Regions from separate parts of the Bacillus sp. V2I10 genome, predicted to be linked through region 2. Evidence: a T-box and tRNA genes for the amino acid it is inferred to sense, from the RefSeq annotation. Region 2 holds a T-box; the other regions hold tRNA genes.
What was found. The T-box of region 2 lies ahead of ileS (isoleucine--tRNA ligase). A T-box ahead of a tRNA ligase gene usually reads a tRNA of that ligase, here a tRNA-Ile.

Region 1: it encodes a tRNA-Ile, which carries the amino acid that the T-box ahead of ileS (isoleucine--tRNA ligase) is inferred to sense. The anticodon was not compared.
Region 3: it encodes a tRNA-Ile, which carries the amino acid that the T-box ahead of ileS (isoleucine--tRNA ligase) is inferred to sense. The anticodon was not compared.

What each region holds. Positions count from the first base shown of each region.
Region 1 is NZ_JAUSYV010000001.1:353,640-357,762, reverse strand. It holds rRNA gene QFZ72_RS02000 (16S ribosomal RNA) at 238-1,775, shown strand; tRNA gene QFZ72_RS01995 (tRNA-Ile) at 1,932-2,008, shown strand; tRNA gene QFZ72_RS01990 (tRNA-Ala) at 2,025-2,100, shown strand; rRNA gene QFZ72_RS01985 (23S ribosomal RNA) at 2,250-4,123, shown strand, end outside.
Region 2 is NZ_JAUSYV010000001.1:3,656,171-3,660,293, reverse strand. It holds gene QFZ72_RS18480 (cell division protein SepF) at 1-430, shown strand, start outside; gene QFZ72_RS18475 (YggT family protein) at 437-700, shown strand; gene QFZ72_RS18470 (YlmH family RNA-binding protein) at 765-1,535, shown strand; gene QFZ72_RS18465 (DivIVA domain-containing protein) at 1,635-2,141, shown strand; T-box leader at 2,207-2,432, shown strand; gene ileS (isoleucine--tRNA ligase) at 2,514-4,123, shown strand, end outside.
Region 3 is NZ_JAUSYV010000001.1:328,937-333,059, reverse strand. It holds gene QFZ72_RS01875 (YaaL family protein) at 1-32, shown strand, start outside; gene QFZ72_RS01870 (pro-sigmaK processing inhibitor BofA family protein) at 79-363, shown strand; rRNA gene QFZ72_RS01865 (16S ribosomal RNA) at 621-2,158, shown strand; tRNA gene QFZ72_RS01860 (tRNA-Ile) at 2,315-2,391, shown strand; tRNA gene QFZ72_RS01855 (tRNA-Ala) at 2,408-2,483, shown strand; rRNA gene QFZ72_RS01850 (23S ribosomal RNA) at 2,633-4,123, shown strand, end outside.

The DNA.
Region 1 (4,123 bases), 3.3 Mb from region 2:
GCATATTTTAATAGATGCTGATATACTTCTATAAGTCAGTAACAAATCATCTACGTAAAGCAGTTAACGAAAATTATTTCTCAAAAAAATGATTGACATTAACCTAGTAGAAATGGTATATTAAAGGGGTCGCTTCGAGAGAGTGCGACACAATAAGTTCTTTGAAAACTAAACAAAACCAAAAGCGTACCAAACGTTTTAAATTTTTAAGTCAGCAACAAATTGAGTCACAAATTTTCTTCGGAGAGTTTGATCCTGGCTCAGGACGAACGCTGGCGGCGTGCCTAATACATGCAAGTCGAGCGGACCTCTTAGGAGGTCAGCGGCGGACGGGTGAGTAACACGTGGGCAACCTGCCTGTAAGACTGGGATAACTCCGGGAAACCGGAGCTAATACCGGATAGTATCTTGAACCGCATGGTTCAAGTTGGAAAGACGGTTTCGGCTGTCACTTACAGATGGGCCCGCGGCGCATTAGCTAGTTGGTGAGGTAATGGCTCACCAAGGCAACGATGCGTAGCCGACCTGAGAGGGTGATCGGCCACACTGGGACTGAGACACGGCCCAGACTCCTACGGGAGGCAGCAGTAGGGAATCTTCCGCAATGGACGAAAGTCTGACGGAGCAACGCCGCGTGAGTGATGAAGGTTTTCGGATCGTAAAACTCTGTTGTTAGGGAAGAACAAGTGCGAGAGTAACTGCTCGCACCTTGACGGTACCTAACCAGAAAGCCACGGCTAACTACGTGCCAGCAGCCGCGGTAATACGTAGGTGGCAAGCGTTGTCCGGAATTATTGGGCGTAAAGCGCGCGCAGGCGGTTTCTTAAGTCTGATGTGAAAGCCCCCGGCTCAACCGGGGAGGGTCATTGGAAACTGGGAAACTTGAGTGCAGAAGAGGAGAGTGGAATTCCACGTGTAGCGGTGAAATGCGTAGAGATGTGGAGGAACACCAGTGGCGAAGGCGACTCTCTGGTCTGTAACTGACGCTGAGGCGCGAAAGCGTGGGGAGCGAACAGGATTAGATACCCTGGTAGTCCACGCCGTAAACGATGAGTGCTAAGTGTTAGAGGGTTTCCGCCCTTTAGTGCTGCAGCTAACGCATTAAGCACTCCGCCTGGGGAGTACGGTCGCAAGACTGAAACTCAAAGGAATTGACGGGGGCCCGCACAAGCGGTGGAGCATGTGGTTTAATTCGAAGCAACGCGAAGAACCTTACCAGGTCTTGACATCCTTTGCCACTTCTAGAGATAGAAGGTTCCCCTTCGGGGGACAAAGTGACAGGTGGTGCATGGTTGTCGTCAGCTCGTGTCGTGAGATGTTGGGTTAAGTCCCGCAACGAGCGCAACCCTTGATCTTAGTTGCCAGCATTCAGTTGGGCACTCTAAGGTGACTGCCGGTGACAAACCGGAGGAAGGTGGGGATGACGTCAAATCATCATGCCCCTTATGACCTGGGCTACACACGTGCTACAATGGATGGTACAAAGGGCTGCGAGACCGCGAGGTTTAGCCAATCCCATAAAACCATTCTCAGTTCGGATTGCAGGCTGCAACTCGCCTGCATGAAGCTGGAATCGCTAGTAATCGCGGATCAGCATGCCGCGGTGAATACGTTCCCGGGCCTTGTACACACCGCCCGTCACACCACGAGAGTTTGCAACACCCGAAGTCGGTGGGGTAACCGTAAGGAGCCAGCCGCCTAAGGTGGGGTAGATGATTGGGGTGAAGTCGTAACAAGGTAGCCGTATCGGAAGGTGCGGCTGGATCACCTCCTTTCTAAGGATATATGAGGACGCTTTTGGTTTTTGTTTAGTTTTGAGAGAACTTTGTTCCCTCTAAGTGAATAGCAGTTTACTTTAGAAGTAAGCGAAGAATCATTTGCGCGTACTTTTTTGTACGTCACAAACATTCTTTTATTCATACTTATGAGATGGGCCTATAGCTCAGCTGGTTAGAGCGCACGCCTGATAAGCGTGAGGTCGATGGTTCGAGTCCATTTAGGCCCACCATCTCTTAAATTCATATGGGGCCTTAGCTCAGCTGGGAGAGCGCCTGCCTTGCACGCAGGAGGTCAGCGGTTCGATCCCGCTAGGCTCCACCAAGAAGTTGTTCTTTGAAAACTGGATAACGTAATTGATAACAAGTAATTCACTGAGATTTACGCTTACCATAATTAGTGATTTTCTAGACATTTATGTCTAAACAAACAACGAAATGCGAAACGCATCTGATGGTGCGATTGACCATTTAGGTTAAGTTATGAAGGGCGCACGGTGGATGCCTTGGCACTAGGAGCCGATGAAGGACGGGACTAACACCGATATGCTTTGGGGAGCTGTAAGTAAGCTTTGATCCAGAGATTTCCGAATGGGGAAACCCACTGTTCGTAATGGAACAGTATCTTTATCTGAATACATAGGATAATGAAGGCAGACCCGGGGAACTGAAACATCTAAGTACCCGGAGGAAGAGAAAGCAAACGCGATTTCCCAAGTAGCGGCGAGCGAAACGGAATTAGCCCAAACCAAGAGGCTTGCCTCTTGGGGTTGTAGGACACTCTATACGGAGTTACAAAGGAACGGGGTAGATGAAGTGACCTGGAAAGGTCCGTCAGAGAAGGTAATAACCCTGTAGTCGAAACTTCGTTCCCTCCAGAGTGGATCCTGAGTACGGCGGGACACGAGAAATCCCGTCGGAAGCAGGGAGGACCATCTCCCAAGGCTAAATACTCCCTAGTGACCGATAGTGAACCAGTACCGTGAGGGAAAGGTGAAAAGCACCCCGGAAGGGGAGTGAAAAGATCCTGAAACCGTGTGCTTACAAGTAGTCAGAGCCCGTTAATGGGTGATGGCGTGCCTTTTGTAGAATGAACCGGCGAGTTACGATCCCGTGCAAGGTTAAGTTGATGAGACGGAGCCGCAGCGAAAGCGAGTCTGAATAGGGCGTTTTAGTACGTGGTCGTAGACCCGAAACCAGGTGATCTACCCATGTCCAGGGTGAAGTTCAGGTAACACTGAATGGAGGCCCGAACCCACGCACGTTGAAAAGTGCGGGGATGAGGTGTGGGTAGCGGAGAAATTCCAATCGAACCTGGAGATAGCTGGTTCTCTCCGAAATAGCTTTAGGGCTAGCCTCAAGTATGAGAGTCTTGGAGGTAGAGCACTGATTGGACTAGGGGCCCTCATCGGGTTACCGAATTCAGTCAAACTCCGAATGCCAAAGACTTGCTCCTTGGGAGTCAGACTGCGAGTGATAAGATCCGTAGTCAAGAGGGAAACAGCCCAGACCACCAGCTAAGGTCCCAAAGTATACGTTAAGTGGAAAAGGATGTGGAGTTGCTTAGACAACCAGGATGTTGGCTTAGAAGCAGCCACCATTTAAAGAGTGCGTAATAGCTCACTGGTCGAGTGACTCTGCGCCGAAAATGTACCGGGGCTAAACGTATCACCGAAGCTGTGGACTGTTCTTACGAACAGTGGTAGGAGAGCGTTCTAAGGGCGTTGAAGCTAGACCGTAAGGACTGGTGGAGCGCTTAGAAGTGAGAATGCCGGTATGAGTAGCGAAAGAGGGGTGAGAATCCCCTCCACCGAATGCCTAAGGTTTCCTGAGGAAGGCTCGTCCGCTCAGGGTTAGTCGGGACCTAAGCCGAGGCCGAAAGGCGTAGGCGATGGACAACAGGTTGATATTCCTGTACCACCTCCTCACCATTTGAGCAATGGGGGGACGCAGGAGGATAGGGCAAGCGCGCTGTTGGATATGCGCGTCCAAGCAGTTAGGCTGAGAAGTAGGCAAATCCGCTTCTCATATAAGGCTGAGCTGTGATGGCGAGGGAAATTTAGTACCGAAGTTCCTGATTCCACACTGCCAAGAAAAGCCTCTAGCGAGGTGAGAGGTGCCCGTACCGCAAACCGACACAGGTAGGCGAGGAGAGAATCCTAAGGTGAGCGAGAGAACTCTCGTTAAGGAACTCGGCAAAATGACCCCGTAACTTCGGGAGAAGGGGTGCTTTTTAGGGTTCATAGCCCTGAAAAGCCGCAGTGAATAGGCCCAGGCGACTGTTTAGCAAAAACACAGGTCTCTGCGAAGCCGCAAGGCGAAGTATAGGGGCTGACGCCTGCCCGGTG
Region 2 (4,123 bases):
TAAAAATAAGTTTAAAAGCTTTTTTGCCTTGGATGATGAAGAGTATGAATACGTTGAACAAGACCGTTATCAGGAAGATGACTTTGAAGATGAGCAGCCGTTTGCCGCAAAACCGCAGACTAAACAGAATGTTGTAAGTTTGCAAAGTGTTCAAAAATCATCTAAAGTGGTTTTATGCGAGCCTCGAGTTTATGCTGAAGCTCAGGATGTAGCCGATCAGCTAAAAAACCGGAGAGCGGTTGTAGTGAATCTCCAGCGTATTCAGCATGATCAGGCAAAACGGATTGTAGACTTTTTAAGCGGAACTGTGTACGCTATAGGAGGAGACATTCAAAAAATAGGAGCAAATATTTTTCTTTGCACTCCTGATAATGTGGATGTCGCAGGATCTATATCTGAAATTGTAACTGAAGAAGATCAGAGGTGGTAAATCTAGATGGGTATAGTAGCTGATGTATTATTTACATTATTGCAGATTTATTCGTACGCGATTATTATTTACATTCTGCTTTCCTGGTTTCCAAATGCAAGAGAAAGCGGTTTTGGCCAATTTTTAGCTAAGATTGTCGAACCTTATCTGGAACCATTCCGCAGATTCATTCCGCCGCTTGGAATGATTGATATTTCCCCGATTGTGGCGCTTCTTGCCCTAAGATTTGCGGGATATGGGCTGAATTCAATTTTCAGCATGATTGGATAAGATTGTCTTACAAGTGCCGTTTATCGGCACTGTTTTCATTTTAGAATGGTTGGAGCTGTATGAAGTGAACCATGTTTATCAGCATTTTAGACAGGAAGAGCGTCATTTCATTGATCAGGTGATGGAGTGGAAAGAAAATGTTCTGAATTTTTACAGTCCTAAACTGACTGACTTTCTTGATCCGAGAGAGCAGGAAATGGTTCAGGCTGTTGTCGGTTCAAACGGGGAAATAAATGTCATGTTTTCAGGTGATGACATGGAGAGAAAGCGTGCTCTTCTTTACCCTGATTACTTTACACCTTCCTTGGATGATTTTCAGTTATCATTGATTGAAATTCAATATCCAGTTAAATTTATCTCTCTTGAGCATCGCCATATTTTAGGATCACTTATGTCTCTTGGATTAAAACGGTCTAAATTTGGAGATCTTTTGTTCTTCGGTGAGCGGATTCAGCTTGTGGCAGCAAAAGAGGTTGAGGATTTTATTTTAATGAATGTAACCGAAATCGGCAGAGCAAAGGTTTCCCTTCGGAAGCTTGACTGGAGCCTGCGAATTCCGCATCATGAAGAAATTCAAGAGCTGTCTGCAACTGTCAGCTCATTAAGATTAGATGCTGTTGCAGCTTCTATTTATAATGTTTCCAGACAAAAAATCGGCATGCTCATTCAGAATGGACATGTAAAAGTAAACTGGAAAGTCACCGAGCAGACTTCCTTTGAATGCCGCGAGGGAGACACCTTTTCTGTCAGAGGTTTTGGGAGATCCAAGCTTTTGTCGATTGACGGCAGAACAAAGAAGGATAAATGGAAGCTGACTATTGGAAAACAAAAATAATTTCAGGGATTTAGCAGGAATTTTGACCTTTCTGTCTAATAATGAATTATACTATTTTAAAAGAAACGTTTCATTCAATACATAATGGAGGTGGCAGAAGTGCCCTTAACACCGTTAGATATTCATAACAAAGAATTCAACAAAGGCTTCCGCGGCTATGATGAAGATGAAGTGAACGAATTCCTTGATCAAGTGATAAAAGATTATGAAATGGCGATTCGCGAACGCAAAGAACTTGAATCAAAAGTCGGCGAATTGACTGAGAAGCTTGGTCATTTTGCAAACATTGAAGAAACTCTTAACAAATCGATTCTAGTTGCTCAGGAAGCAGCTGAAGAGGTTCGCCGCCACGCTCAAAAAGAAGCGAAATTAATTGTAAAAGAAGCAGAAAAGAACGCAGACCGCATCATTAATGAATCACTGTCTAAATCAAGAAAAATTGCAGTTGAGATTGAAGAACTCAAAAAGCAGTCTAAGGTTTTCCGCACTAGGTTCCAAATGCTGATTGAAGCACAGCTTGATCTTCTTAAAAATGACGACTGGGATCATTTATTAGAGTATGAAGTAGAAGCTCTTTACGAAGAACGCGAAGAATCTAAAGTGTAATCTTGACTTGCGTACATAGTTTCACATATAATACGATCACTACTACAATTATTATAAAATAAAAAATTGAAACGATGAGAGGGAGAGTAGCTCTTTTTAACCTTTTTAAGCGAGCCGGATCTGGTGGAAGCCCGGCAAAGGAGAATGAGTGAAGATCACCCTTGAGTTTTTTGCTGAAACAAATAGAAAGTAAGCAAAGACGCGTTATTCACGTTACGAATGTCGAGAGGATAAACAGGCTGTCGTTTATCTAAAAGGGTGGTACCGCGAGAAAACCTTCTCGTCCCTTATGGGATGAGAAGGTTTTTTGTGTTTTCTTATTTAATGGCTGTTTTCTAAAAGCCTACTTAAAAATTGTTTGGAGGAATACCCATGGAGTATAAAGATACACTGTTAATGCCAAAAACTGAATTTCCAATGCGCGGGAACTTGCCGAACCGCGAACCTCAAATGCAGGAAAAATGGGAAGAAATGAACATTTATCAAAAAGTGCAGGAGCGTACGAAAGATCGTCCAATGTTTATTCTGCATGATGGACCTCCATATGCAAATGGGGATATTCATATGGGGCATGCTTTAAACAAAGTGCTGAAAGATTTTATTGTCCGCTATAAATCAATGACGGGCTATAACGCACCATATGTGCCGGGCTGGGATACACACGGTCTTCCGATTGAAACAGCTTTAACTAAAAACAAAAAAGTAAACCGAAAAGAATTAAGTGTTGCTGAATTCCGCAAGCTTTGTGCTGAGTATGCATGGGAGCAAATCAATAACCAGCGTGAACAGTTCAAGCGACTGGGAGTTAGGGGAGACTGGGAAAATCCATATGTGACATTAAACCCTGAATATGAAGCACAGCAAATCAAAGTATTCGGTGAAATGGCGAAAAAAGGCTATATCTATAAAGGTCTTAAACCTGTTTATTGGTCTCCTTCAAGTGAATCTGCTTTAGCAGAAGCAGAAATCGAATATTATGATAAGCGATCTGCTTCCATTTATGTTGCATTTACTGTTACTGAAGGAAATGACGTATTAAACGGCGGAGAAAAAATCGTTATTTGGACGACAACTCCTTGGACGATTCCTGCAAATCTTGGTATTGCCGTACATCCTGAGCTTGAATACAGTGTTGTATCTGTAAAAGACGATTCTCTCATCGTGGCATCTGCTCTTTTGGAGACTGTTGCGAAAGAACTTGAGTGGGAAACTTACACTGTTTCAAAAACACTTAAAGGCGCTCAGCTTGAAAAAGTGGTTGCGAAACATCCTTTTTATGACCGCGAATCGCTTGTTGTTCTTGGAGAGCATGTCACAACAGAGGCTGGTACGGGTTGTGTACACACTGCTCCTGGACATGGGGAAGATGACTTTATTGTCGGTCAAAAATATGGACTTGGCGTTCTTTGCCCAGTTGATGAAAAAGGCCATATGACGAATGAAGCACCAGGCTTTGAAGGTATGTTTTATGATGCAGCAAATAAACCAATTACAGAAAAGCTTGATGAAGCAGGCGCTTTACTGAAATTATCGTTTATTACGCATTCTTATCCTCATGACTGGAGAACAAAAAAACCAACAATCTTTAGAGCAACGGCTCAGTGGTTTGCATCTATTAAAGACTTCCGTGAAGAGCTATTAACTGCTGTTAAAGAAACAAAATGGGTTCCAGCATGGGGAGAAACAAGATTATTCAATATGGTCCGCGACCGCGGAGACTGGTGTATTTCAAGACAGCGTGCGTGGGGAGTTCCAATTCCGGTTTTCTATGCTGAGAATGGAGAACCAATCATTACAGATGAAACGATCAATCATGTTTCAGGCTTGTTCCGTGAACATGGTTCCAATGTTTGGTTTGAACGTGAAACAAAAGATCTGCTTCCTGAAGGATTTAAACATGAAGGAAGCCCAAATGGATTGTTCACAAAAGAACAGGACATTATGGATGTATGGTTTGATTCAGGTTCATCCCATCAGGCTGT
Region 3 (4,123 bases), 3.3 Mb from region 2:
AAAAGAGGAATATTACAATCGGCAGGAAATAGCTTGTTCTATTTTCACCAGGCTTTCATAGATATTTAGAAAGTAATGATGAAAGTGAGTGGTGGAATGGAACCTGTCTACGTTTTTTCCATTCTCGGAGGAATCATAATCCTGCTGCTTGTTGCAGGCGCCCCGCTCAAGTCAATGCGCTGGGCTGGTCAAGTGCTTGTGAAAGTTGTAATAGGTGCATTATTTTTATTCTTCATTAATGCATTTGGTACAAGCATGGGCCTGCACATCCCCATTAATCTGACGACTGCGGGTATTTCTGGATTGCTTGGTTTGCCGGGTGTTGCTGCATTAATTATTATAAAAATGGTTATTTTATCTTAGAACAGGCGGCTGGTTTCGCTTGTTCTAATTTTTTTGTTGACACCATTTACAGCAGGTGGTATATTAATAGACGTCGCTGATGACGTTACATAAAACTTTTTAAAAAAAGTTGTTGACGGAACAGAGCGATAAATGGTATATTAAAGGGGTCGCTTCGAGAGAGTGCGACGCAATAAGTTCTTTGAAAACTAAACAAAACCAAAAGCGTACCAAACGTTTTAAATTTTTAAGTCAGCAACAAATTGAGTCACAAATTTTCTTCGGAGAGTTTGATCCTGGCTCAGGACGAACGCTGGCGGCGTGCCTAATACATGCAAGTCGAGCGGACCTCTTAGGAGGTCAGCGGCGGACGGGTGAGTAACACGTGGGCAACCTGCCTGTAAGACTGGGATAACTCCGGGAAACCGGAGCTAATACCGGATAGTATCTTGAACCGCATGGTTCAAGATGGAAAGACGGTTTCGGCTGTCACTTACAGATGGGCCCGCGGCGCATTAGCTAGTTGGTGAGGTAATGGCTCACCAAGGCAACGATGCGTAGCCGACCTGAGAGGGTGATCGGCCACACTGGGACTGAGACACGGCCCAGACTCCTACGGGAGGCAGCAGTAGGGAATCTTCCGCAATGGACGAAAGTCTGACGGAGCAACGCCGCGTGAGTGATGAAGGTTTTCGGATCGTAAAACTCTGTTGTTAGGGAAGAACAAGTGCGAGAGTAACTGCTCGCACCTTGACGGTACCTAACCAGAAAGCCACGGCTAACTACGTGCCAGCAGCCGCGGTAATACGTAGGTGGCAAGCGTTGTCCGGAATTATTGGGCGTAAAGCGCGCGCAGGCGGTTTCTTAAGTCTGATGTGAAAGCCCCCGGCTCAACCGGGGAGGGTCATTGGAAACTGGGAAACTTGAGTGCAGAAGAGGAGAGTGGAATTCCACGTGTAGCGGTGAAATGCGTAGAGATGTGGAGGAACACCAGTGGCGAAGGCGACTCTCTGGTCTGTAACTGACGCTGAGGCGCGAAAGCGTGGGGAGCGAACAGGATTAGATACCCTGGTAGTCCACGCCGTAAACGATGAGTGCTAAGTGTTAGAGGGTTTCCGCCCTTTAGTGCTGCAGCTAACGCATTAAGCACTCCGCCTGGGGAGTACGGTCGCAAGACTGAAACTCAAAGGAATTGACGGGGGCCCGCACAAGCGGTGGAGCATGTGGTTTAATTCGAAGCAACGCGAAGAACCTTACCAGGTCTTGACATCCTTTGCCACTTCTAGAGATAGAAGGTTCCCCTTCGGGGGACAAAGTGACAGGTGGTGCATGGTTGTCGTCAGCTCGTGTCGTGAGATGTTGGGTTAAGTCCCGCAACGAGCGCAACCCTTGATCTTAGTTGCCAGCATTCAGTTGGGCACTCTAAGGTGACTGCCGGTGACAAACCGGAGGAAGGTGGGGATGACGTCAAATCATCATGCCCCTTATGACCTGGGCTACACACGTGCTACAATGGATGGTACAAAGGGCTGCGAGACCGCGAGGTTTAGCCAATCCCATAAAACCATTCTCAGTTCGGATTGCAGGCTGCAACTCGCCTGCATGAAGCTGGAATCGCTAGTAATCGCGGATCAGCATGCCGCGGTGAATACGTTCCCGGGCCTTGTACACACCGCCCGTCACACCACGAGAGTTTGCAACACCCGAAGTCGGTGGGGTAACCGTAAGGAGCCAGCCGCCTAAGGTGGGGTAGATGATTGGGGTGAAGTCGTAACAAGGTAGCCGTATCGGAAGGTGCGGCTGGATCACCTCCTTTCTAAGGATATATGAGGACGCTTTTGGTTTTTGTTTAGTTTTGAGAGAACTTTGTTCCCTCTAAGTGAATAGCAGTTTACTTTAGAAGTAAGCGAAGAATCATTTGCGCGTACTTTTTTGTACGTCACAAACATTCTTTTATTCATACTTATGAGATGGGCCTATAGCTCAGCTGGTTAGAGCGCACGCCTGATAAGCGTGAGGTCGATGGTTCGAGTCCATTTAGGCCCACCATCTCTTAAATTCATATGGGGCCTTAGCTCAGCTGGGAGAGCGCCTGCCTTGCACGCAGGAGGTCAGCGGTTCGATCCCGCTAGGCTCCACCAAGAAGTTGTTCTTTGAAAACTGGATAACGTAATTGATAACAAGTAATTCACTGAGATTTACGCTTACCATAATTAGTGATTTTCTAGACATTTATGTCTAAACAAACAACGAAATGCGAAACGCATCTGATGGTGCGATTGACCATTTAGGTTAAGTTATGAAGGGCGCACGGTGGATGCCTTGGCACTAGGAGCCGATGAAGGACGGGACTAACACCGATATGCTTTGGGGAGCTGTAAGTAAGCTTTGATCCAGAGATTTCCGAATGGGGAAACCCACTGTTCGTAATGGAACAGTATCTTTATCTGAATACATAGGATAATGAAGGCAGACCCGGGGAACTGAAACATCTAAGTACCCGGAGGAAGAGAAAGCAAACGCGATTTCCCAAGTAGCGGCGAGCGAAACGGAATTAGCCCAAACCAAGAGGCTTGCCTCTTGGGGTTGTAGGACACTCTATACGGAGTTACAAAGGAACGGGGTAGATGAAGTGACCTGGAAAGGTCCGTCAGAGAAGGTAATAACCCTGTAGTCGAAACTTCGTTCCCTCCAGAGTGGATCCTGAGTACGGCGGGACACGAGAAATCCCGTCGGAAGCAGGGAGGACCATCTCCCAAGGCTAAATACTCCCTAGTGACCGATAGTGAACCAGTACCGTGAGGGAAAGGTGAAAAGCACCCCGGAAGGGGAGTGAAAAGATCCTGAAACCGTGTGCTTACAAGTAGTCAGAGCCCGTTAATGGGTGATGGCGTGCCTTTTGTAGAATGAACCGGCGAGTTACGATCCCGTGCAAGGTTAAGTTGATGAGACGGAGCCGCAGCGAAAGCGAGTCTGAATAGGGCGTTTTAGTACGTGGTCGTAGACCCGAAACCAGGTGATCTACCCATGTCCAGGGTGAAGTTCAGGTAACACTGAATGGAGGCCCGAACCCACGCACGTTGAAAAGTGCGGGGATGAGGTGTGGGTAGCGGAGAAATTCCAATCGAACCTGGAGATAGCTGGTTCTCTCCGAAATAGCTTTAGGGCTAGCCTCAAGTATGAGAGTCTTGGAGGTAGAGCACTGATTGGACTAGGGGCCCTCATCGGGTTACCGAATTCAGTCAAACTCCGAATGCCAAAGACTTGCTCCTTGGGAGTCAGACTGCGAGTGATAAGATCCGTAGTCAAGAGGGAAACAGCCCAGACCACCAGCTAAGGTCCCAAAGTATACGTTAAGTGGAAAAGGATGTGGAGTTGCTTAGACAACCAGGATGTTGGCTTAGAAGCAGCCACCATTTAAAGAGTGCGTAATAGCTCACTGGTCGAGTGACTCTGCGCCGAAAATGTACCGGGGCTAAACGTATCACCGAAGCTGTGGACTGTTCTTACGAACAGTGGTAGGAGAGCGTTCTAAGGGCGTTGAAGCTAGACCGTAAGGACTGGTGGAGCGCTTAGAAGTGAGAATGCCGGTATGAGTAGCGAAAGAGGGGTGAGAATCCCCTCCACCGAATGCCTAAGGTTTCCTGAGGAAGGCTCGTCCGCTCAGGGTTAGTCGGGACCTAAGCCGAGGCCGAAAGGCGTAGGCGATGGACAACAGGTTGATATTCCTGTACCACCTCCTCACCATTTGAGCAATGGGGGGACGCAGGAGGATAGGGCA